4 regions of the Exiguobacterium sp. GL_137 genome follow, and region 3 is predicted to be linked to each of the others. Evidence: riboswitches for the same ligand, from Rfam matches in the RefSeq annotation. Region 3 holds a riboswitch; each other region holds the start of a gene.
The links. Region 3 has a riboswitch for thiamine pyrophosphate ahead of thiT (energy-coupled thiamine transporter ThiT). Riboswitches for the same ligand answer to the same signal wherever they lie in the genome.

Region 1 (5,944 bases), 320 kb from region 3:
ATGACCTGCGCCGACTAACAGGATTCGTTTCACGACTCCACCCACTTTTTTGGATTCACTGTATCTATCCTGTTTATTCCCCCAAGTAGTGCCGCGTAATCGTCCGCTGTCAAACCACCAGGCGAAGTGACGTCGCGAGCGTGACGGTCATCAACAGAAAGGCAAGATCCCCTCGTGTTACGACCGGCTCGACATAATAGGTCCGATTGACCCGAAACTGACGGGCTTCCATCGCAATCGCAATCTGTTCCGAGCGGAGGATACTGGTCGTAAACAACGGCAGACTGATGTCAAAAAACGTTTGCCACGGCCAAAGTGACCGTTGTTGCCGGACACGACGCGCTTGACGGATCGTTCGAATCGACTGCCGAAAGATCGGAATGAAGCGGAGACCGGCTAAAAATCCATAGGCCAGGCGAACCGGCAGACGACATTGATGAATCAGACTCATGACGAACCGTGTCGCGTCCGTTGTTGCAACGAACGTTACACTCAACAGGACGAAGGCGAGCATCCGCGTCGCGACCAACCAGGCATGTGCAAGACTCTCTTCCGTGATCCGGAACCAGCCGAATGCCCACAATTCCGTTTCACCTTTTCCGAACGCGGCCATCATCCAAAACGTCAACAGAAACAACACACCATAAGGGACGAGACGAATGAGAAGCGTTGACAGCTGCCAGCCGGAGCAACATACGCCGACGGCGGAAAGGATGAGCAGTGCAAACGTCACTTCTAAACGGGATGTCGAAATCAGCAACAGCATGACATAGACCAGGGTCGCCAGTTTGACGGAAGGATTAATTTGAGCGAGCCATGAGTGGTTTTCCTGCATGACGGATCCCCTCCTTTTGTTGCTGATACTGATAGGACACCGGACGAATCAGCTGATTGTCGTGTAAAATCTTGGTTTCCTGAAACAATTCCTCCGGTGAACCGTCAAATTGAATGTTTCCCGAACCGAGGACGAGCACCCGGTCTGCCTGTTGGTACACCAGCTCCATATCATGCGTCACCATGATGAGCGTCGTCCCGGCTGCACGGGCTTGCCGCAAGACTTCAATCAGTTGTGCCGTCGTCTCGGCATCCTGTCCGAAAGTCGGCTCGTCCAGCAACAAGACAGCTTTTCGCTCAAGCAGCATTGTCGCGACGCTCAAACGCCGTTTTTGACCAAGACTGAGTGCGAGCGGCGACTGACCCGCGACGTCCGCCAAGCGATAGTACTGTAAGGCATCATCCATCTGACCGGACGACGGTGAGGTACAACTGATCGTCAGTTCGTCAAGAACCGTCTGTTTGAGAAACTGAAACTCAGGTTGCTGAAACACAAAGCCGACCTGCCGGTAAAATGTCCGGTCCCGCCATTTCTTCAACGCTGTCTGAAACAACTGAATCGTTCCGCCTTGCGCCGGTAACAGTTTGGCCAGCGTTTCGAGCAGGGTACTTTTGCCGGCTCCATTGCGTCCGACAAGCATGATCCATTCTCCGGCGTGGGCGGTCAGCGAGATCCGCTGGAGAACCGTCTGCTTTCCGTGCCGGACGGTCACGTCAACAAGTTCAAATGTCGGTTCGGTTGAAACGGGTTCGCGGACAGGTGGGCGATCGAGTGCCCGTTCTGCCGCGACCTCGGCCGGTATCGTTCCGAATGTATACGGGTAAAGGCGCGGTGTCGCAATCCCGAGCTCAGTCAAAACGGTCCGGCGTTCTGAAAAAATGTCCCGCGGCGGTCCGTCAAGACGGATCCGTCCGGTTTGAAAGACCAGCACCCGGTCCGCAAACGTCACACACTGCTCCAGTTGGTGTTCGATCAGCACCAGTGTCACGTTCGGATCGTGGTGCAATTCCTCAATCAGCTCCATCATCAAACGTTGACCATGCGGATCAAGTTGCGCCGTCGGTTCGTCGAGCAACAGGATGTCCGGTTCGAGTGCCAATACACAGGCTAGAGCAAGCCGTTGTTTCATCCCGCCGGACAGCTCGGCAATCGGCGTCGTCAAGGCGAGGTCAAGTCCGACCCGTGCCAAGACACCTTTAATCCGCTCATCCATTTCAAATCGGGAGATGCTTCGGTTTTCCAGACTAAAGGCCATTTCGGCACCGACCGTCTGCATGCAAAACTGATCGTCCGGCTGTTGGAATAACATCCCGACGGTTCCATCCGTCGTCCATCCACCGGTGACATCGGCTTCAATCGTCTCCGGCAACAGACCGGCGAGGACATGTAAAAAGGTCGTCTTTCCACTGCCGCTTGGACCGACGAGCAACGTCGTTTCTCCTTTATCAATCGTAACCGAAAAATCCTGTAAGACCGGGTGATCCTGATCCGGATAGCGGACTGTCAGGTGCTCACACTGCATCATGCGGCACGCTGCTTTCGTTGTCGTCCGATCGCATACCCATTCAGTGTCCCTGCCTTAACGAGCGCATCGACGATGATTTTTGCGAGTAAGCCGCCGAGCAGAGCACCGCTGACAAGTTGTAAGGAAAACGTCAACAGGAGAGTCGTCGTCGTATAGTAGGCAAATCCGTTCACGATGAGGCTGTAGACCATACTTCCGACGGCAGCGAAGACACCGGACAACATCAAGGTAAACGTATTGAATTTCCGGTATCCGAACACGGCAAAGGCAATCTCGGCCCCGATCCCCTGTGCGAATCCAATCAACAGTGCCGATAAGCCGAAGTGACTCCCTGTAAACAATTCGACGGCAGCGGCGACGACTTCCGCAATCAATGCCGCGCCTGGTTTTTGAATGATGTAGGCGACAAGGGGACTGGCGATGACCCAGATGCCGAACATCCAGTTTGATCCGACCGGTCCGAAGATGGCCGAGATCGGTAACCATAACGTCGACCACCCTAAGTAGAGGACACCACACGCGACGGCGAGCATCATCATGACGATGATTTCTTTCATTTTCCAACTGTTCATAATCACTTCTCCTTTGAATGCACACCCACAAAGAAACCACAAAAAAGACCGCCCTCTATGAAAAGAGAGCGGTCGTGTAACCTGCAAGATGCAGAAAAAGAGCACGAGGATTCCGCTCCACTTTCCTACGCTAGTATGAACTAGATCAGGTTCAAAGGGTCCGAAGTGAATCGTCTCAGCCAAATGGCTCCCCTAGTGGATGTGTCAATGATGTGTACCTTCTTCACTGTACGGCTGTCGACCGGACTTGTCAATATGCATAAAAAAAACCTCCCACGAGGGGAGGAGAGAAAAGATTACTCTTTATCTTCTTTGTTTTCTTCAGCTTGCTCTTCAGAAGTTTGTTCTGAATCGTCTGTCGCTGTATCCGCATCAGCTGCTTGTGCCTCAGCTTCTGCTTCTTCGATTTCTTCAAGTTCAGCTTCAAGTGTCGATTCAACGACCGCTGCGACTTGGATGTCACCTTCTGTGACGACACGGAAATCTTTTTCTTCCGGAAGATCAGCTACTGTGATTGAATCTCCGATTGCAAGATCCGTCACGTCGACTTCGATCCGTTCCGGTAATTTATCTGGTGTTGCGGCAACTGTTACTTTAAAGAGTGTTTGTGAAAGGAATCCGCCAAGTTTCGCACCGGCTGCTTCGCCGACGAGGACGATATCCGTTTCGACTTCTGTTTCTTCATCCATTTTAACAGCGATGAATTCAACGTGTTTGATGGTTGGTGTAAAGATATCCATATCGAGCTTGTTGATCAACGTGTTGACCTTTTTACCGCCGATTTGAAGAGCAACCAAGACGTTTTCGCCGTGATCACGGACAACCTTGACCAATTCTTTTTCGTCGAATGAAATCGGTGTGCTTTCCACTTTGTAGCCATACACGACACCAAGAGCTTTTCCTTCATGACGTAATTGCTTTCTAAGTGAGCGTGGGCGTACTTCGCGTTCTTCTACTTTTAATGTTACTGACATGTTCATTTCCCCCTTGAATTTGGTATAGCCCTCAAAAGGTAATGAATGTAGGAGTGGAACAATAGGTTCCAACAGAAATTCATGCGCTAAATGCTAGTTCAACTGGATTTCATTCAGAAATGAAAAACGAAGTGAGTAAGTAGCATTTCTCTCCCAGGTCATTACGCTGATATTGAGAAACAATAATTGAAAAGCGACCGTGTTGTACGGTGCTAATGTAGATATACCCCTGTCTTTCAAAAGTTAAAACCTTTTTTCTGAATTTGATTGTCGAAAGACCTTCAAACCTGTTGATAGACAACGGATTGAAGGTCTTTCATTTTTTTAAGATTTTCTTTGATTTGTATGGTTAATCACCTGATGAATCGATAAAAGAGGGGGAATCAAGCAGACGGACGAGTTCACGAATCGTTAAAATATCCGGTTTCTGATCCGATAAGACGGCATCAATCATCGTCGCTTTTCGATCTTGTAATTCCGCCATCTTTTCCTCAATCGTCCCGGTCATCAATAACTTGATCACTTCGACCGGTGACTGTTGTCCCAATCGATGGGCCCGGTCAGCCGCTTGCTGCTCGACGGCCGGATTCCACCAGCTGTCGTATAAAATGACGGTATCTGCCGTCGCCAGATTCAGACCGGTCCCGCCGGCTTTCAAGGAAATCAGGAAGACATCGACTTCACCGGCATTAAACCGGTCACACAGTGCGACACGGTCTTCAACCGGTGTCTCACCGGTTAGTAGAAAGTGGGCAAGTTGTCGTGCTGCCAGTCGTTCCCGAATCCGGGCCAACATCTTCGTATACTGGGAAAAAATCAGGATCCGGTGTCCGCTCGCTACTTTTTCTTCAATGATTTCAAGCAGGCGTTCGAGTTTTGTCGATTCACTTGTATAACCTTCGACAAATAACGCCGGATCACAGCAAATCTGCCGCAACCGGGTCAAACCGGCGAGCAGCTTAATCCGGTCTTCACGCTTCGCTTCGTCGAGATGCTGTAACGTTTCCAGTTGCAGTTTCGCCAAGTAGGAAGCATAAAGTTTTTTCTGCGTCGGACCGAGCTCTGTATAATGGTGGACAATCTGTTTTTGCGGTAAATCCTGCAAAACTTCGGCTTTTGTCCGTCGCATCATAAACGGTCGGACGAATCGTTGGATTTCATCATATGACCATGTCTGGAACGTCGGTAAGTCCGGTAACAACGACGGGAAAATGACCCGGAAAATCGACCAAAGATCATCGGTCCGGTTTTCAAGCGGTGTTCCGGTCAAGGCAAACCGACGTTTCGCCCGAATACGGCGCAAGCGGACAGCGGTTTGTGACGCTGGATTCTTCAGATGTTGTGCCTCATCGAAAATGGCGACGTCGTATTCGACGGTCTGGTGTGCCTCCATGTCGGCCCGTAACGACGGGTAGGAAATCAGAAAAATTCCGTCCGCTGGTACTGTCTCGATTTGATCCAACCGTTGTTTCCGTGCTCCGTTCAACAAATGAACGATTCTTGACGGCGCAAACCGTGTAAGTTCCGCCTGCCAGTTATGGAGCAGGGAAGCCGGGGCGACAATCAACATCCGACCCGGCGGAAGCGTCTCGAGATAACCAATCGCTTGGATCGTCTTCCCGAGCCCCATCTCATCCGCTAAAATTCCGTGCCCGTCATGTCCGGCAAGATTCGCCATGAACTGGATGCCTGCCCGCTGGTACGGATACAAATGCCGATCGAGTACTTCCGGGAAGTTCAGGTAGACACCCGTTCCGTTTTTCAGCTCGAGCCACCGTTCTGTTAATTGTTTATGGATATGCAAGAAGGAGGCACCGACTAGATGTTTGAGGTTCGGCAGGGCGGGTGCGCGCAAAACCGCCTCAAGTTGGTCCTGCTCTGCTGCTTCAAGTTGCCGAAAAACGCGTTGTAACTGTTCAAACGCCCGGGTCTCAAACGAGACAAACTGACCGTTCTTTAACCGGTGATACGTTTTCCGGGTGACAAGCGACTGCAAGACCTGTTTCAGTTCCATTTCCGGGATCCCATCCATAGAAAA
Region 2 (5,944 bases), 940 kb from region 3:
TGCATACGTATCTCTAAGTAGAATCGGTTTTAACTTGATTCGACGCAGATCGTTTGATTTTTGGCGCGGACCACTAATCGTCGCGTGTATGAGTGAAGTTGCCTGCAGTTTTTCAGTGAGCAGGTCTTTTAATTGGTCTAGTTCCACGTATCGTCCCGTCCTTTTTTTGTTTGGTCTTTCGAAACTGTAGCAAATTCACCCGCGTTCGACAAGCAAGCAAGCTTTATTTTTAGTCGTCATACTTAATTTAAAGGAGGAACACAACATGTTCAAAAAAATTCTTTCACAAATCGGCATTGGTGCCGCAACGGTCGATACACGACTCGAACAAGATCACTGTGAACCCGGTGGAACGATTCAAGGAGTCGTTCATATTAAGGGCGGTAACGTCGATCAGGAAATCGCCCGGATTTATCTCGCCTTCAATACCCAGTACAAACAAGAAGTCGGGGACAGCACGGCATTCACGACGTTCACACTGGACCGGTTTGCATTAAATGAAGCCCCGTTTACGATTGAAGCAGACGTCGAACGGGAAATACCGTTTACGCTTCAAGTCCCTTTTAATACACCACTTTCCGTCAGCCAATCGAAGTCGTGGATCGAGACGGGTCTTGATATCGCGCAGGCGGTTGACCCTTCTGACCACGATGCTGTCGTCGTCAAAGCGAATGACTACCAATCGGTCATCCTTGAAGCGATGGAAAACCTCGGATTCCGCCTCAAGAAAGCTGATACAGAGAAATTGCCGGGCCGCTTCCGGAAAGATTTGCCGATCGCGCAGGAACTTGAGTATTCTGCCCGCGGTACTCATTATGCTCACAAGCTGGACGAAATCGAAGTCATCCTGTTGCAAGACCGGTTCGGCATCGACATCGTCGTCCAAATCGACCGCCGTGCCCACAGTCTCGGTTCGCTGTTCAGTGAAATGGCAGGAACCGATGAGACGATGACGAAACTTTCATTATCGAACCAGGACTTAACGAATCCGTCACTCGTGAAACAACGTCTCGCCGATTTGATTGAACACCACAGTTGATTGATGTTTTCTATAGAACAAACACCGGATCCGCTTATCGTCGGATCCGGTGTTTGTATTTCCTTCCTTACTTGGATGATGTCATTTCCATCGTCTGTTCGTACTGCCGTTCAAACGTTTCTTCCGCCCAGCCCATCTGCCAAAACATCAATTCGTAATAACAGCTTCTGACGAAATGTTGTTTCATCCGGACGCGTTCTTGTTCACTCGCCTTCTCTGCCAACTCATTTAACCGGTCAATCTGTTCAAAGACCACCCGCTCGAACCATTCGGAACTGTATGTCGCAATCCATTGCTGATAAATCGGTGAAGCCGGTGTCGCTGCCTGTAACTGTTGTCCAATCTCATAGTAAAGCCAGTAACACGGTAAAATCGCAGCGATGGTCTCCCCAAGCGTCCCTTCACTTGCATGGTGCATATGCGAAATATACGCATATGCGGTCGGTGCTGGTTCAAACTCTGCCAGTGTCTTGTCCGAAATCCCAAGCGGTTCAAAAAACGATTGATGCAGACTGAGTTCTGCAGCATAGGTCGACGTCGCATGTTCCGCGAGTTCGGCAATCGTCGCGAAGTCCTGTGCCTTCGATGCGGCCCGCGCCTGAATTTTCGCGAAATGTTTTAAGTAATAGGCATCCTGTAGGACGTAATGGCGAAATTTTGCTTCTGGTAGTGTTCCATCCGCAATCCCTGTCACGAATGGATGGGTAAAGCTGCTGTCCCAATACCGTTTTGCCGCTTGCCGGATTTCTTCACTGAATGTCATGTTGGTTCCCCCTTTTGTAATCAAAAAACGCCACACCTGATGTCAGGCATGACGTGAAAAGACCATAAAAAGAGGATCGTCCACGCCACTTCCCTCCGTAAGTCCAAACTTAATCAGGTTCAAAGGGTCCGAACGTCTCCGTCGTCTCAGTCAGCCTACTGACTCCCCTAGTGGTCGCTATTTGATTTGTTTTGAGTTTATCATGATTTGATGTGGAATTGACCCATTCTCGTCATTTCACTCCATTTTTTTGTACAATGGAACATGACGGAAGGTGGATGACGGCTCGTCCTTGAGACCGATTCTCTTCTGCCGCCGGTCGATTAGACTAAATTTAGTACCTGATACTTAACTTATGGAGGAACTTTTATGAATAAAACCATGACATGGACCGCTTCGGCATTACTTGCTACTACCTTACTGCTACCGACGGCCGCATCTGCTGAACAAGTGGTCGACAAAACAATCGTCACCCTTGGCGAATCACTTGGGGCAAAGGATAAATCGTGGGTCTTGTCCCGTCTGAATGCACCGGAAGGCATTACTCCGATTATTGCAACATCTGCGGATGAAGAAAAATATCTCGGGAAAAACATTCCCCAATCACAACGGGGTGGCGGCATGTACTCTTCCGCTAAAATTGAGTTGGCTGAAAAAGGTGATGGATTATCTGTCGCGACCGAAAACATCACCTGGGTCACAAAAGACATGTACCTCAACGCCCTCGTCACAGCGGGTGTAACGGATGCGGACATTACGATCACGTCCCCGTACAAGGTAACCGGAACTTCGGCTTTGACCGGGATCATGAAAGCGTATGATCAAACATCTGCCGAGACCGGCATCAAACTGACGGATGAACGAAAAGACCTTGCCCAGCAAGAACTCTCTGTGACATCCGATGTCGGGAAAACGGTCGGGACGGATAAAGTCGCCGACTTGATGAATGAAATCAAAGCGGAAATCGCGAAACAACAGCCGGAAACGAAGGTCGAGATTGAAAACGTCATCGTCCAAGTCATCCAAAACAATAACATCAATTTATCCGATGCTCAGATGGACCGGTTGACCGGACTGTTTAATCAAATGGAACAAGCGGACCTGAACTGGGGTCAAATCGAGAGTGGTCTAAAAGATGCCGGACAAGATATCCAGGCCTTCGCGACCTCAGAAGAGACAAAAGGATTTTTTGCGAAGTTGTTTGATGGTCTCAGTGCATTCTTCAACTCGATTGCCGGCTTATTTAAATAAAGATTAACGTTTTCTTTTCTGTCAGGCATGGTAAAATAGATGTATTGAATCGGAAAAGGTGGTGTGGAGACATGGGTTTTGCTGCGTGTAAGCATTGGTTGATGGAACAACTGTATCTGTTGCGCGCGATTTTTCATGGAATGGCGTTCTAAGGGACTAGTCTGCCCTTTTTTAACGAACCTCATACCTGAAAAATAAAGCAAAGCGCATCTTCCACGAGTCAAGGAGAGTGCTGTTTGCGCTCTCCTTTTTTTGATGCGCCAGAGAGGACATTTCATATGATGATCTGCGACATCCAACACCTGACAAAACAATTCGGAGGCGACGATATCTTAACGGACGTCTCCCTCTTTATCGAGCACCAAGACCGCATCGGCTTGATCGGCCGAAACGGAAGCGGTAAAACGACGCTCTTACGTTTGATTGCCCGTCTTGATTCCGAAGACAGCGGAACGATTTATCAAAAAAGCGGGCTCTCCATCGGTTATTTGGCACAACTTCCCGTGTTCGACAACGTAATGACGGGGCGTGATGTCCTGTGGACTGCCTTCGCCACGCTTGTCGATTTACAACGCTCCCTGCAACAAATCGAACGGGACATGGCGACAAAAACGGATCAAATCGATCAGTTGCTCGAACGCTACACGCAAGAGACCGAAGCTTTTGAGCGCCAAGGCGGGTATTTGCTGGATTCCAAAATCGACCGGATGATTAACGGCTTGCAGTTGCATGCCCTTTTGGACCGTCCGTTTGAGCAGCTCAGCGGCGGCGAACAGACCAAAATCTGCCTCGGAAGGATGTTGTTGACCGAGCCGGAGTTGTTGATCCTCGACGAACCGACGAACCATCTGGATTTAGACGCCGTCGAGTGGCTGGAATCCTTTTTAGCCGATTATGCCGGGGCTGTCCTGATCGTCTCCCACGATCGTGTGTTTCTTGATGCGGTCGTGACGCGCATCGCTGAACTGGAGGAGGGGCAGATTCAGCTGTACCAGGGAAATTACACGTTTTACGTGAAGGAAAAGGAACGCCTTCTACTTGAGCAATTCCATGCTTACCAGGAACAACAGAAGAAGATCAAGCAGATGAAGGAAGCGATCCGCCGTCTGCGGCAATGGGCAAACGAAGCGTCACCACCAAGCGAAAAACTATTCCGAAAAGCAAAATCGATGGAACGGGCACTCGCACGGATCGAACGGATCAAACGCCCAAGGCTTGACGCCGAGACCCCCGATCTTGCGTTTGCAGCACATGGAAAAACGAGCCGGATGGTTTACCGCGTCGAGGATGTCAGTATTGCCTTCTCTAAACAACCGTTGTTTCATTCATTAAACTTTGAGATTTCGGCAAAAGATCGAATCGCCATCGTCGGCGCAAACGGAAGCGGAAAATCCACACTATTGCATCTCCTGTTAGGCCATCTCGAACCGACAAGCGGTCTGATTACGCGTGGACCGTCAGTGAAAATCGGCTACCTGTCGCAACGAGTTGACTTCCCGCCCGGTGAACGTTTGATTGACGTTTTTCGCACGACCGTTGATCTCGATGAAGGAACGGCGCGGCAGCGTCTCGCCCAGTTCTTGTTTTTTGGCCCCCGGGTCTTCTTACCGGTCGAGGCGTTAAGTGGTGGCGAACGCATGCGGCTGATGCTCGCGGTTCTGGTCCACTCCGATTTGAACGTACTGATTTTGGATGAGCCGACCAATCATCTCGACATCGAATCACGTGATGCGCTTGAAGAGGCACTCGAATCGTTTGACGGAACGTTGATCGCCGTTTCGCACGACCGCTATTTCTTGAACCGGCTGTTTACGAAGACCCTTTGGCTTGATCAGACGATGGAGCTGTTTCCCGGTCCGTATGTCTATGCGTCAACCAAACGGCAAACACAGCCGCCTGACGCCAAAATACCGAAGAACGTCGTCTCTGCTAAAAAACGACCATCTCCTTCTATTCCAGTACAGACAACACGTCAAGTAGAAGAGACGATCGAACGATTGGAACAGGAACTGAAGATGCTTGATCGGCAACTTTCTGAAACGACGGATTATGAAGAGACGGTGAAACTTTTTTCTATCCGTGAAGAACTTGTCCAACAGCTCGATGCGCAATACGAACAATTTTTAGCTTCGGAATGAGTCATTCCTCCTAAATTATGTGATTTTATGACCTGTCGATTTAGTCGACAGGTCTCTTTTATTTTTCAAAAACAGTTCAAATTCTCTACTTTCTAAATAGTTAACCGTGTTAATTTATGAAAAAAAGTTTTAAAATTCACCTTGCATATTATCTGAAAATTCGTATAATTTAGCGAATAGCCATTTTACTACAACACATTAGGAGGAATTTTTCAGATGGATGCCTTTCAGCAAGCAGTACAATCAGGAGTCGATTTTGCCAACAACTTATTATGGTCTTATGTTTTAATCGCGGCACTGATCGGAGTCGGCATCTACTTTACGATTCGGACAAAATTCATTCAGTTCCGGTACTTAAAAGAAATGTTCCGTGTCACACTCGATAAAAACGAGAAAACAACGGACGATGAAGGACAAAGCATTACCTCTTTACAGTCCTTCTTCATCGGTGCCGCTACACGAATCGGAACTGGTAACCTCGCCGGTGTTACGATTGCCATTACGCTCGGCGGACCCGGTGCCGTCTTCTGGATGTGGATGGTTGCATTACTCGGAGGCGCAACTGCTTTAATTGAAAGTACGCTTGCTCAAGTCTATAAAGTCCGCGACAGTAAAACGAATGCCTACCGCGGCGGTCCCGCCTACTACATCGAAAAGGGTTTAAAAAACCGTGCGCTCGGTGTTGTCTTCGCCATCTTAATCGCCGTCACGTTCGGCTTAATCTTCAATTCCGTTCAATCGAACACGATTGCG
Region 3 (5,944 bases):
TCGGGAAACAACCGTTCACACGCATTGAACAAAACGAAACGCACTTGGGGAATCAACGTACAAAAAGTACGTATCCTCGTTGACGGTAAACCTAAAAAGGTTTGGGTTTCAGCTCGAGCGCTCAAATCAGGTAAAGTCGAACGCGTATAAGGCGCAGTAACCGGATGGGAATCTTCCCTTCCGGTTCTTTTTTTGTTCTTTTTTTATTTTTCTTATAAACTAATTGTCTGAATAATTGAAAACGCTTACAATAAGTGAGCAGTTATTTTTTTCAAGGGGGAAGGGTCAACATGCAGTTAAAAAGAGAAATGACAAGCCGACATCTCTTCATGATTTCACTAGGAGGGATTATCGGTACGGGACTGTTCCTCGGTTCTGGATTGACGATTTCGCAAGCGGGACCGCTCGGGGCGGTTCTCAGTTACATCGTGGGTGGGACCATCATGTATCTGACGATGTTATGTTTAGGGGAGATGGCTGTCCATATGCCGGTCTCAGGATCTTTCCAAACGTATACGACACGGTTCATCGGACCGGGTATCGGATTTGCCGTCGGTTGGATTTACTGGCTCGGTTGGGCTGTCACGGTGGCGCTCGAAATCACGGCAGCCGGCAGTCTGATGGATCGATGGTTTCCGGATACACCAATCGTCATCTGGTGTGCGATTTTCACCGTCATTTTATTCGGTCTCAATGCGGTCTCCGCAAAAGCCTTCGGGGAGGCTGAGTTTTGGTTTTCGAGCCTGAAAGTCCTTGCCATTCTATTTTTCATCGTGCTCGGGGGAGCGGCTTGGTTTGGCTGGATTGATATGGCGGCAGCACGTCCGGAAAGTTTGTTCGCCAATTTTACTTCAAACGGATTATTCCCGAACGGCGCCCTGGGGGTATTGACGACGATGATTGCCGTCAACTTTGCGTTCCAAGGAACCGAATTGATTGGGGTTGCTGCCGGAGAATCAAACGATCCAGAAAAATCGATTCCAAAAGCAATCCGTAATACCGTCTGGCGGACGTTCATCTTCTTCGTCCTCTCGATTACGATTGTCGGCGCCTTGATTCCTTACGAAACAGCCGGCGGCATCAGCAGTCCGTTCATCATGGTATTTGATGCCATCGGAATTCCTTATGCAGCTGATTTAATGAACATCGTCGTGTTGACAGCCTTACTGTCGGTCGGGAACTCGGGGTTGTACGCTGCTACTCGGATGTTATGGTCGATGTCACAAGAAGGCATGATTTCGAAAAAACTTGCCATCGTCAACTCACGCGGAGTACCTATGCGCGCTTTGTGCTTTACGATGCTGTTTGCGATGTTATCACTATTGACTGCCTTTTTCGCGGAAGATACCGTCTTCATCTGGTTGTTGTCACTCGCCGGACTCGGTGCGCAAGTCGGTTGGATTTCGATTTCCGCTTCACAGATTGCCTTCCGTCGTCAATTCATCAAAGAGGGACATGCTGTCAGTGAATTGAAATTCAAGACTCCGTTCTTCCCGGTCTTGCCGATTATCTCGTTCTCTTTAAACATGCTTGTACTGATCAGCTTGGCATTCCAAGCGGATCAACGGATTGCGCTGTATATAGGCGTTCCATTCTTCCTCTTGACGTGGGCCTCTTACCACCTGTTCGTCAAAGGAAAACATATTGCGGCTCAAACTGAACGTCAGGCAGCCAGCTCGACATTAAAATCTTAAAAAACTACAAAAAACGTGATCGACTTTTAGGATATCCTAAAGCCGATCACGTTTTTTAGTGGTCTGACAAACTTCTTAAAGCAATCACTTCACCGGTATGCACCGTCACGTTCGCCACTCCGTGATGTGTCCATTCATTGCTGACGGTCAATGATCCGCCGACCGGCACGTCATGATTCGTCAACGGGTACTTGACCCCGCGGAGGGTCAGACATGTCGGAACGAGCGGGATGAAAGAGAGATAGTGAAATCTATCTGCCTCGATCTCATACGTCCCCGGCTGTAAGAAACGAACCTCTTCCCGCTTCGTCATCAAGCGGACTGCCGGAAATTGTTTTAGCAGATAGACGTTTTGAAGCGTCATATCAAGTCGTCCTCCGGTCGCACCGAATATTAACACTTCCGTTGCTTCATACTGTTGACTGACATGTCGTAAAGCCAGTTCCAAGTCGGTCTCATCCTTTTCAGCCGGATGGATGATCGCTCCTTCCGGTTTGTATCCGAGAGAATCAAAGTCCCCAATCGCCAAGTCAAAAGCGAAACCTTGCTGTGCCAACACGGTGACACCTCCGTCAACAGCGATGACAACCGTCTTCTCATCCATAAACGGTTTCAGGTACGGGATGTCTTCCGCCGGACCGGCCGCTACAATCACAACCCGCATCAGACACCCCGTGCTGAATAACGAAGAAGTCGTGGTGCTGTCGTAAACAGGAGTCCTGCGACAATACCACATAACAGATACGATGGAACCATATACGTCGCGTTATAGATCAACGAATACGGGACGACCGGACCTTCCGCATACTCAGCGAAGAACACGATTCCACTAATGACGTGACAGACATAACGGAAACCTGCACCAAGCAATGTCGCACCTAGTACAATCGCCATTAGACGGCCATTTTTCCCGGCTGCTGCTGCTTTTTTGACTTGCCGTGCGAACAGTCCGCTCAGCCCGACGACTCCAAACGCGATCGTATAATCGAGTAACGGCTGGACGACCGTCAGGATTTGTGGAGCGAACATCAGTTGAATCGTTCCGACGAGCGCTCCCGTCACGACCCCACCGACAACGCCGTGACGAAACGCCATGACGAAAATCGGTAACATCGCTAAACTAATTGAACCACCTTGCGGCATTTTAAATGGGATCAATAAATCGAACACCACACCAAGACTTGCAAAGATTGCAATTTCCATTAACATTTGTAGCCGTTTCATCCTTTTTTCCTCCTAAAAAATAAAATCGCAGGACGGCAAAAAGGCAGTACGACGAACGCCGTACTGCCTGCGTGCGCCACATCCCTACGTCCGTCTGAACGGAACAGGTTCGAAGGGTTAAAGTCCAATCACTTCTCTCAGCCGCTTGACGCGACACCCCTTGCGGTCATCATTTAATTTTGATTCTGCCCCTATTATACGTGAGCAGCATTCCGAATACTAGTGATTGCTTCTGAATAATCCGGTGCATTGTAGATAGCGGAACCTGCAACAAGTACGTTTGCCCCATTCTCAATACATAATTTTGCTGTTTCCGCATTAACTCCACCATCGATTTCAATCTCGAAGGATAGATTTTGTTCTGCTTTCATTGCAGCCAGTTGATTTAATTTCTTCATCACACCTGGAATGAACGCTTGTCCGCCGAATCCCGGATTGACCGTCATCAATAAGACCATGTCCACATCTTCAAGAACGTGTTCGATCGTCGACAGCGGCGTATGCGGGTTGAGTACTACTCCTGCTTTCGCTCCAGCTGCTTTGATTTGTTGCAACACACGATGGACATGATTCGTCGCCTCCACGTGGAAGGTTACGATATCAGCACCTGCTGCAACGAAGGATTCGACAAAGTTTTCCGGACGATCAATCATGAGATGGACGTCGAGAACCATATCTGTTTTTTGACGTAAACTGCTTAATACAGGGAGTCCAAAGGAAATGTTCGGAACAAATTGACCATCCATGACATCAAAATGGATATAATCGGCTCCCGCCGCTTCAACTGCTTTGACATCCCGCTCTAAATTTGCAAAATCTGCTGATAAGATTGATGGTGCGATTTTAATCATCTTAATACCTCCGCGTCCGATTCTTGATTTCCTCTACAAACATACCATAATTCGTATACCGGGAAGCCATGATTTCATGGGCCTCGACGGCTTGTTTAACGGCACAACCGGGCTCATTCAAGTGCAGACAGCCACGGTACTTGCATTCGTCCTGTAAAGCAACAAATTCAGGGAAACACCATCGTAACTCCTCGAGTTCCATTTCGTGCGGAAAATCGAGATTCGAAAATCCCGGGGTATCTGCAATTAAGCCTTCGCCAAGCGGGATCAATGTCACATGACGGGTCGTATGGCGTCCACGACCAAGTGCCTTCGAAATATGACTCGTTTCCAGTGCCAACGAAGGTTCCAAGGCATTCAACAACGAACTTTTCCCTACACCGGATTGTCCTGCCAGGACACTCGTTTTATCTTTTAACAACGGACGGACAGATTCGACTCCGGCCAATGTCTCACTTGAAGTTTCGATGACGTGATATCCGATGGTCCGGTAAGCGGCAATGGCTTCCAATACCCCTTGTTCGGCTTCACCTTGTAACAAGTCCATCTTCGTCAAGATGATGATCGGTTGAATTTCCTTTGCTTCAATCAACACTAAAAACCGGTCCAACAGATGGGCAGAAAAATCAGGTTCTGCTGCCGATACGACCAACAAAGCTTGATCGATATTGGCAACTGGTGGGCGGACCAAGAAATTTTGACGGTCTTTTACTTCCAGGATATATCCGGTCTCACTTTCGATGTGTAACACGACTTCATCGCCGACGACAGGGCTGATGCCCCGTTTTCTGAAATTACCGCGTGCCCGTGAACGGATTTCACCTTGAGGCGTCATGACATCATAAAAGCCACCCTGTAAACGGATAATCGTTCCATCCCGATTGTCTTCAATTCGATTTTCTGCCATCCTATGCCCTCCTTTGTCAGGATTAACGTCCTGCTCGTTATTCTTGTGATTTTGCCTGATTGTACGTAATCGTCTTCGCCCGGTAAACTTCGTCATCTTTATAAATCGTAATCTTGCCTTCTTCTCCCGGATCAATCGTCAATGGAACATCAAACGTTTCATCCTGATCAATCGATTCTTCGATGACGGTTCGTTTTCCTTTGGCATCTTCCGTCTCAATCCGGACGAGTTGACGTGGCGCAGGCTCCTCGTCTTCACTGACGCCATCATAGACTACTTTCTCGGGGAACGTCGCCGTGATGGTCTTTTCTTCCTCTCCGCGAGAAATAAAGACCGTTACCGAATCGTTCGGTTCGACTTGCGCACCGGCTTGCGGATATTGACGAATGACCTGATCGAGCGCGACCTCACTTGAGAACTCCTGTTCAAACGTTCCGTCCAGTCCCATCTCATCCAAATAAGCTTTTGCTTCAGCACTCGATAAGTCAGTCAAATCTTTCAGAACGAATACGGGTGATCCATTTGAGACCGTGATGGTAATCATCTGTTCTTTCGCGATGACTTCCGTTCCAGCTGAAATGGATTGCCGGATGACATTCCCACGTTTGATGTCTTCAGAGTCTTCCCGTTCGACATCCACTTTTTCAAAACCGCTGTCCTTTAAGATGGCGATCGCTTTTTTCTCTGTCTCATCTGAGACGTCCGGCACCTCGACCGGATCGCTTCCTGTCGAAACGATCAAATCCACCGTCGATCCTTTTTTAACCGTCGCCTGTTCACGCGGTGACTGACTGATGACGAACCCTTCTTCCACCGTATCACTTGAGCGTTCGGTCGATTCCACGATGAATCCCATTTTTTCAAGCTTCGTTTCCGCGTCGTCGGCATCTTTCCCCGTTACATCCGGAACGACGACCGTCGGGTCAGGCCACATGGCAAAAGTCGTTGCGGCTCCAGCCATTATGAATAACAACAATAAGATGATCCACCACGCACGTTTCTTTTTCTTTTCTGGTTTTGACATGACGGTAGCGACCTTCGGAACCGGTGCTGTGTGTTCGATGTCTGCTGTTGGCAGGGACACTGGACTGAGCACCATCGTTTTTTCCATCAAATCGTCACCGCGAATGCCTTCACTTGCCCGTTCAGCTGACATCGCGGTCACCATGTCTTCTTTGAAGGCAGCGACCGTTTGTTGCCGATCATGCGGCGCTTTCGAGAGAGCTTGCATGATGCAATTTTCTAAAGCTTGCGGCACAGCCGGATTT
Region 4 (5,944 bases), 680 kb from region 3:
CAAGCAAATCTGCTTGTCCGACAATCCGTGTAATATTCATTGCCGTCACATCTTCGACAATCGCCTCGATCGTCACCGTCGAATTGACGGCACCGAGCCGGCGTTTCGCCGCAACCGCCTTTGGCAAATGGTTCCTGACATCCTGTTCCGTATAGAGTTGTTGCCGTTGTAAATTGCTCCACTCGACGTAATCCCGGTCGATCAGAGTCACTCGTCCGATTCCTGCCCGGACAAGCTGTTCCGCACTCGCTGTCCCGAGTGCACCGAGACCGATGATGACGACGTGCCGCTGTCCCAGTTGATCCTGCCCCTCCTGTCCGATTGGACGAAAGCGGATTTGTCGGCTATACCGGTCCATCATGGGCGACTGATCCCGGTCGTCGGACTGCTCGCCGTCGCATACCGTTTTTTCTCAATCCGTCCTGCTTCAAAGCCGAGTCGTCCCGCTTCAACCGCAAGCTTCATTGCACGTGCCATCTTGACCGGGTCTTTCGCATGCGCGACGGCTGAATTCAACAGGACACCATCAGCTCCGAGCTCCATCGCGTACGCCGCGTCAGCCGGTGAACCGATGCCGGCGTCGACGATGACCGGTACTGACATTTGTTCGATGATGAAGCTGAGCGCGAGCGGATTTAAGATGCCCTGTCCGGAACCGATTGGTGATGCTGCCGGCATAATCGCATGACAGCCGAGTTCTTCGAGCCGACGGGCAAGCAACAAATCGTCTGATGTATACGGCAAGACGATGAAGCCATCCTTGATTAATTCCTCTGCTGCTCGTAATGTTTCAATCGGATCCGGCAGCAGTGTCTTGTCACAACCGATTACCTCGACCTTGACCATATCGCACATCCCTGAGGCCCGGGCAAGGCGGGCAAGGCGGACCGCTTCCTCCGCCGTCTTCGCACCCGCAGTGTTCGGCAAGAGATCATAGCAGCTTAAGTCAAGCGCTGCGAGCGGATCGTTCTGTTCCTTTGCAAAGACGTCGAGACGCCGGACGGAAAACGTTAAAATGTTTGTTTCCGATGCTTCGACCGCTTGCTGTTGCTTCTCATTATCCGGATATTTTCCTGTCCCCAGTAACAATCGTGATGCAAATGTTTTTCCGCCAATTTCTAACATGTTATCCGCCTCCTACAAAATGAACGATTTCAATGACATCTCCGGACGTAACGTCCGTATCCGGATAGCTCGACCGGTCGATGATTTGATGATTCTGTTCGATGATGACGACCTGTCCCTGAATCTCCAGTTTTTCTAACAAGTCGTGTAACGTCTTGATTTCCTCTGTCAAAGCATAGTTTTTCCCATTCAATCGGATAGTCATCTGCTTTCCTCCTGTCGTCGGCTGTTAAAACCATCCAGTGTCACTCTTGGCGTTTGCCCCATGAGACAATCGGCTAACACATTGGCCGTCGCAGGGGCCAGTAAGATGCCATGCCGGTGATGGCCTGACGCGACGAACAACCCATCGATTCCGTCCACTGCTCCGAGATACGGCAGACCGTCCCCGGTTTGCGGTCGAACACCGGACCAAGCTTCCACGAACACGGCCTCTGTAAGCGGCGGATAGAGCTTTACTGCTGCATTCAATAACAAACGAATACTGTTCAGACTGACGGTCGTTGATTCATCACCAACCCGTTCCGTCGCCCCGATGATGATCCGTCCGTCTGCTTTCGGGACTAAATAGACCGCATCACCAAACAGCGTCCGATTGAGTTGTCCGGTCGTCAGCCGGACAGACAGACACTCGCCCTTGACCGGAAGTGTGTTAATCGTCACTCCGACCGTCTGTAACAATTCTTCCGATCCGCGACCACCGGCGACAATAATTTGTCTGCCCGCCCGTAGCCCCCGGTTCGTCTCGGCGCCGGTCACCGTTTGTCCGTCCCGTACGAGACGTGCTACGATCGTTGCCTCTTCGATTACCCCGCCCCGTCGTTCGATGGCACTGCGTAATGCTTGTGCAAGCAACCGCGGATCAACCTGTCCGACCGAATCAAACGTCCGCCAGTGATGCGCCTGTTGCATACGAAACGGTTGTTCCAGATACCCGCTTCCGAGACCGGTCTCGTCAAACAATTGTTGCACGAATTCCGGATACAGCGTCCGGCTCAGCCGGGCCAGTTCATGTAACGGTGCCAGCAATTCTTCATCTGTCGCGAGCATTCCCGCTGCTGCTTGCGTCGCTCCCTGACCGACAGTTGACTGTTCAAGCAAATGAACGGTTTTCCCGCGCTGCAGGAGCTCATAGCCGAGCGTCAAACCAATGATGCCGGCTCCAATGATTAAAACATCCGGGCGTGTCATCGTTGCATCACCGCCCGGAACCGGTTGGCTGCTTCGACCGGAGACGCCTGACCGAGAATGCCCGACAAGACGGCCCCGCCTGCGCAGCCGGTCGCCAGGATATCCGGCAGATTGTCCGGTGTAATGCCACCAATTGCAATGACAGGAATCGATGTCCAGTCGACAACTTGTTTCAAGGCGTCGAGTCCCCGGGGCGGTACACCCGGTTTTGATCCCGTCTCAAAAATATGGCCGTACAGGACGTAATCAGCACCGGCTTGTTCCGCCGCTATCGCTTCCGTTAACGAGTGAACCGATTGACCGATCACCAGTTCCGGAAAACGGTGACGGACGAGGTCGACCGGAATGCTGCGTGTTGTCAGCTGAACTCCGGTGCCGGTGACGACTGCCACGTCCAGCCGGTCATGGACAATTAATTGCTCTGTCTTTACGCCTCGTCGCACGAGTGTTTCGATGCACACGACCAGTTCCTTCGCTGACCATAACGGCTCCCGCAGATGAATCCGGTCGACGGATAGTGCGAGTTTCGGCAACAGCTGTTCGAGTATGTCCGGATGCCGCTTGCCGGTTGTCATCAGATGTAACTGGCTCATCATTTCCCCCTTTCCACACGAAAAAGGACTACCCCATGAACTGATGGAGTGGTCCTACAAAAAAGGGCGACAGTCGTCGCATCCTCTATGAATGATCGGAATCCACTTCCCTCCGCTAGTACGAACTAGATCAGGTTCAAAGGGTCCGGATACTTCCGTCTCAGTCTGCTGCGAGACTCCCCTAGTGTAGATATTGATTTGTGTGGTACGCCTGTAGTTTACCACGGGTAGTCCGATTTGTTCTACCCTTGATTAGTGTCGCATGTCCGATTCGACCGCTTTGACCTGCTCAATCAAGCGTTGGTATTCGTCGACACGTTTCGTTTGCGACAAGTCATACGTTTGTTTTAAGTGTAAGACCCGCATGACCTTCTGATCCAGATCTGCTCTCGACAATTTACCTTGTTTAATCCGTGCCATGATTTCCTTATGAACGGACGCGTACGCACCGGGTGAGGAAAACATCGCCATATCCGCACCATTTTCGAGGGCAAGACTTGCCGCCTGGGCAAGTCCGTACCGTTCTGTGATGGCTCCCATGACCAAATCGTCCGTGATGATGACACCGTCAAACTTCAGCTCATCCCGTAACATCCCGGTCATGACGGGTTTCGACAACGAAGACGGACGGGTTTTGTCGAGTGCCGGAAACAGGATATGCGCGACCATGACCATCTCGGCCCCTTCCTGAATCGCCCGTTTGAACGGGACCAGCTCCGTCTGCTCGAGTTCCGCTTTCGTCGCATCGACCCGCGGCAGACCGACATGTGAGTCGACGGTTGTATCCCCGTGACCCGGAAAATGTTTGACGACCGGAACGACGTCTTCTTCCTTCATGCCCTGCATCAATGGCACACCAAGCCGGGCGACTTGTTGCGGATCCGCACTGAGCGCCCGGTCGCCAATGATTGGATTCGTCGGATTACTGTTGACATCAAGGACCGGTGCGAAATCCATATTAAAGCCGTAAAAACGGGAAATCGACCCAAGTGTCTGTCCGACTTCCTTCATCAATGCCGGATCATTTTTATGACCAAACGACAGGCTCGGTGATAATTTGAGCTGTGCGTCCGGGACCCGGCTGACCCGTCCGCCTTCCTCGTCAAAGCCAAGGAACGCTTTTGAATCAGCGGTTTGCGCCTTGGCAATCGCTGTTGTGAAGGTTTTCAGTTGATCGGTTGAGGTGATATTGCCACCAAGCAGCAGGACACCACCGAGCGCATGGTCCTGCAATAATTGACGGTCCGCTTGTGTCAAAGCCATTCCCGTTACGCCAATGTACAGCAATTGATCGACTTTTTCCGCCGTCGACATGTTCGAAACGGTTTGCTTGAGTTGTTTCTCTGCCCGTTCAGCAGCAGAAGGTCGATCCGGCTGCGGCGGCTTTGTTTTCTTTGCCGGCTTCGGTTGCGGGTCAGCGGGTTGTACGGGCTCGTCAGCACAACCGGCAAGGAGGACGCTTGCCAACAGAACAGGGACCATCCGTTTCAAATCGGTTCCTCGTTCCGGACGCCGTTGATCGAGTAATAAACTTCAATCTCCGCGTTCAGCGATTGCGAGACCGAGCAGTATTTGTCTTTTGATAAGGCAATCGCCCGGCGGACTTTATCGTCCGGTAAATCACCTTCGAGCCGGTAATGAATCGAGATCGTCGTGAAACGCCGGGGATGATCATCCGCCCGTTCGCCTTCGATATCCATTTCAAATGACGTCAGCGTCAAGCGCATCTTTTCTAAAATCGAGACGATATCGATGCCGGTACAGCCGGCAACGGCATGAAGCAAGAGCTCCGTCGGCCGTGGTGCCTGATTGTCCCCGCCGTTTTCCGGAGCTGCATCCATCGCTAAGTGATGTCCGGATTCGGTCTCCCCGCTGAAGCCCATCTTTTGATTCCAAGTGACTGTTGCTTGCATCAAGATCACGTCCTTTTCTGATTTAGGTGATGTTTCCTACTCTGTTAGTATACCCGAATCAATGACAAGTGAAATTGACTGTCTATTCACAATAATGCTTCTTTTTCCGGGTCAGGTAAATCCGGTTTCCGCCCTTCTTAAATCATGCTATTCTGATAAACGATAGTTTTTTTGCGCACAGGCGCCAGAAGTGGGGAATTGTATATGTCATCATCATCGACTCGTTTGAGTCAAGCCGACTGGCTGTTAATCGCGACGTTATCCATGTTGACTTTTGTCCTTGGAACAAGCGAATTCGTCATCGTCGGTATTTTATCTGAAATTGCGGACGGTCTGAACATCACAATTGCAAAAGCCGGCACGCTTGTCTCCGCCTTTGCGATCGCCTTCGCCATCGGAACACCGATTACGATGTCCTTGACCGGACACCTTGAGCGGCGGAAGTTAATGCTCAGTCTGATTTTTGTCTGGATTATTCTGAATATCTGCAGCGGGATCGCACCGAATTATGAACTGTTGCTGTTGTCTCGGGTCGTGACGGCTGTTCTGACGGGTGTCCTGATTTCACTGGTGATGGTCGTCGCAAGCGATAGTGTACCGATCGCAAAACGCGGCGTCGCCGTCTCGTTCATCTTTGGCGGATTTACGATGGCAAACGTTCTCGGTGTGCCGATCGGTACATTCATCGGACAACATGCCGGTTACGCCGCCTCGTTTTGGCTGACAAGCAGTCTTGGTGTCATCGCCCTGCTTGCTGTCTTGAAAGTCGTTCCGGTCCAGCAATCGGAATCGTCCGGCTCGATCCGCGAACAGCTCAGTTTACTTGCCAATCCACGGATCATGATCGCCTTTTTCATTCCGTCGTTCGGATTTGGTGCGACATACGTCGTCTATACGTATCTCGTCCCCGTGCTTGAGTTGGAACTGAAATTGCCGTCGGCCTGGATCAGTCCGATTTTACTCGCCTACGGTGTCGTCTCAATCTTCAGTAATATACTGGCCGGAAAAATCGCCAGCCGGAATCCGATCGGGCGTCTCCGGTTCGTCTTCATCGTCCAGGCAATCGTACTCGCTGCCCTGTACGTGACGACAGCGTCCGTTTCGCTTGGACTGATCAATATT

Region 1: linked by a shared signal. The riboswitch ahead of AC3IRK_RS08485 (ECF transporter S component) and the one ahead of thiT (energy-coupled thiamine transporter ThiT) in region 3 are both predicted to bind thiamine pyrophosphate.
Region 2: linked by a shared signal. The riboswitch ahead of tenA (thiaminase II) and the one ahead of thiT (energy-coupled thiamine transporter ThiT) in region 3 are both predicted to bind thiamine pyrophosphate.
Region 4: linked by a shared signal. The riboswitch ahead of AC3IRK_RS06320 (thiamine phosphate synthase) and the one ahead of thiT (energy-coupled thiamine transporter ThiT) in region 3 are both predicted to bind thiamine pyrophosphate.

What each region holds. Positions count from the first base shown of each region.
Region 1 covers NZ_CM174406.1:1,583,372-1,589,315, forward strand. The annotation lists gene AC3IRK_RS08470 (NAD(P)/FAD-dependent oxidoreductase) at 1-33, opposite strand, end outside; gene AC3IRK_RS08475 (energy-coupling factor transporter transmembrane component T family protein) at 110-835, opposite strand; gene AC3IRK_RS08480 (ABC transporter ATP-binding protein) at 801-2,360, opposite strand; gene AC3IRK_RS08485 (ECF transporter S component) at 2,357-2,932, opposite strand; TPP riboswitch at 3,038-3,136, opposite strand; gene AC3IRK_RS08490 (50S ribosomal protein L25/general stress protein Ctc) at 3,229-3,906, opposite strand; gene AC3IRK_RS08495 (DEAD/DEAH box helicase) at 4,256-5,944, opposite strand, start outside.
Region 2 covers NZ_CM174406.1:963,750-969,693, reverse strand. The annotation lists gene AC3IRK_RS05005 (class I SAM-dependent methyltransferase) at 1-147, opposite strand, end outside; gene AC3IRK_RS05000 (sporulation protein) at 266-1,039, shown strand; gene tenA (thiaminase II) at 1,107-1,802, opposite strand; TPP riboswitch at 1,876-1,981, opposite strand; gene AC3IRK_RS04990 (DUF1002 domain-containing protein) at 2,172-3,053, shown strand; gene abc-f (ribosomal protection-like ABC-F family protein) at 3,332-5,191, shown strand; partial or broken gene AC3IRK_RS04980 (alanine/glycine:cation symporter family protein) at 5,408-5,944, shown strand, end outside.
Region 3 covers NZ_CM174406.1:1,907,069-1,913,012, forward strand. The annotation lists gene rpmB (50S ribosomal protein L28) at 1-150, shown strand, start outside; gene AC3IRK_RS10140 (amino acid permease) at 291-1,694, shown strand; gene AC3IRK_RS10145 (thiamine diphosphokinase) at 1,750-2,358, opposite strand; gene thiT (energy-coupled thiamine transporter ThiT) at 2,358-2,918, opposite strand; TPP riboswitch at 2,983-3,089, opposite strand; gene rpe (ribulose-phosphate 3-epimerase) at 3,113-3,769, opposite strand; gene rsgA (ribosome small subunit-dependent GTPase A) at 3,771-4,676, opposite strand; gene pknB (Stk1 family PASTA domain-containing Ser/Thr kinase) at 4,714-5,944, opposite strand, start outside.
Region 4 covers NZ_CM174406.1:1,226,444-1,232,387, reverse strand. The annotation lists gene AC3IRK_RS06340 (ThiF family adenylyltransferase) at 1-361, opposite strand, end outside; gene AC3IRK_RS06335 (thiazole synthase) at 358-1,125, opposite strand; gene thiS (sulfur carrier protein ThiS) at 1,127-1,330, opposite strand; gene AC3IRK_RS06325 (NAD(P)/FAD-dependent oxidoreductase) at 1,327-2,316, opposite strand; gene AC3IRK_RS06320 (thiamine phosphate synthase) at 2,313-2,909, opposite strand; TPP riboswitch at 3,000-3,102, opposite strand; gene nagZ (beta-N-acetylhexosaminidase) at 3,162-4,391, opposite strand; gene AC3IRK_RS06310 (OsmC family protein) at 4,397-4,822, opposite strand; gene AC3IRK_RS06305 (MFS transporter) at 5,027-5,944, shown strand, end outside.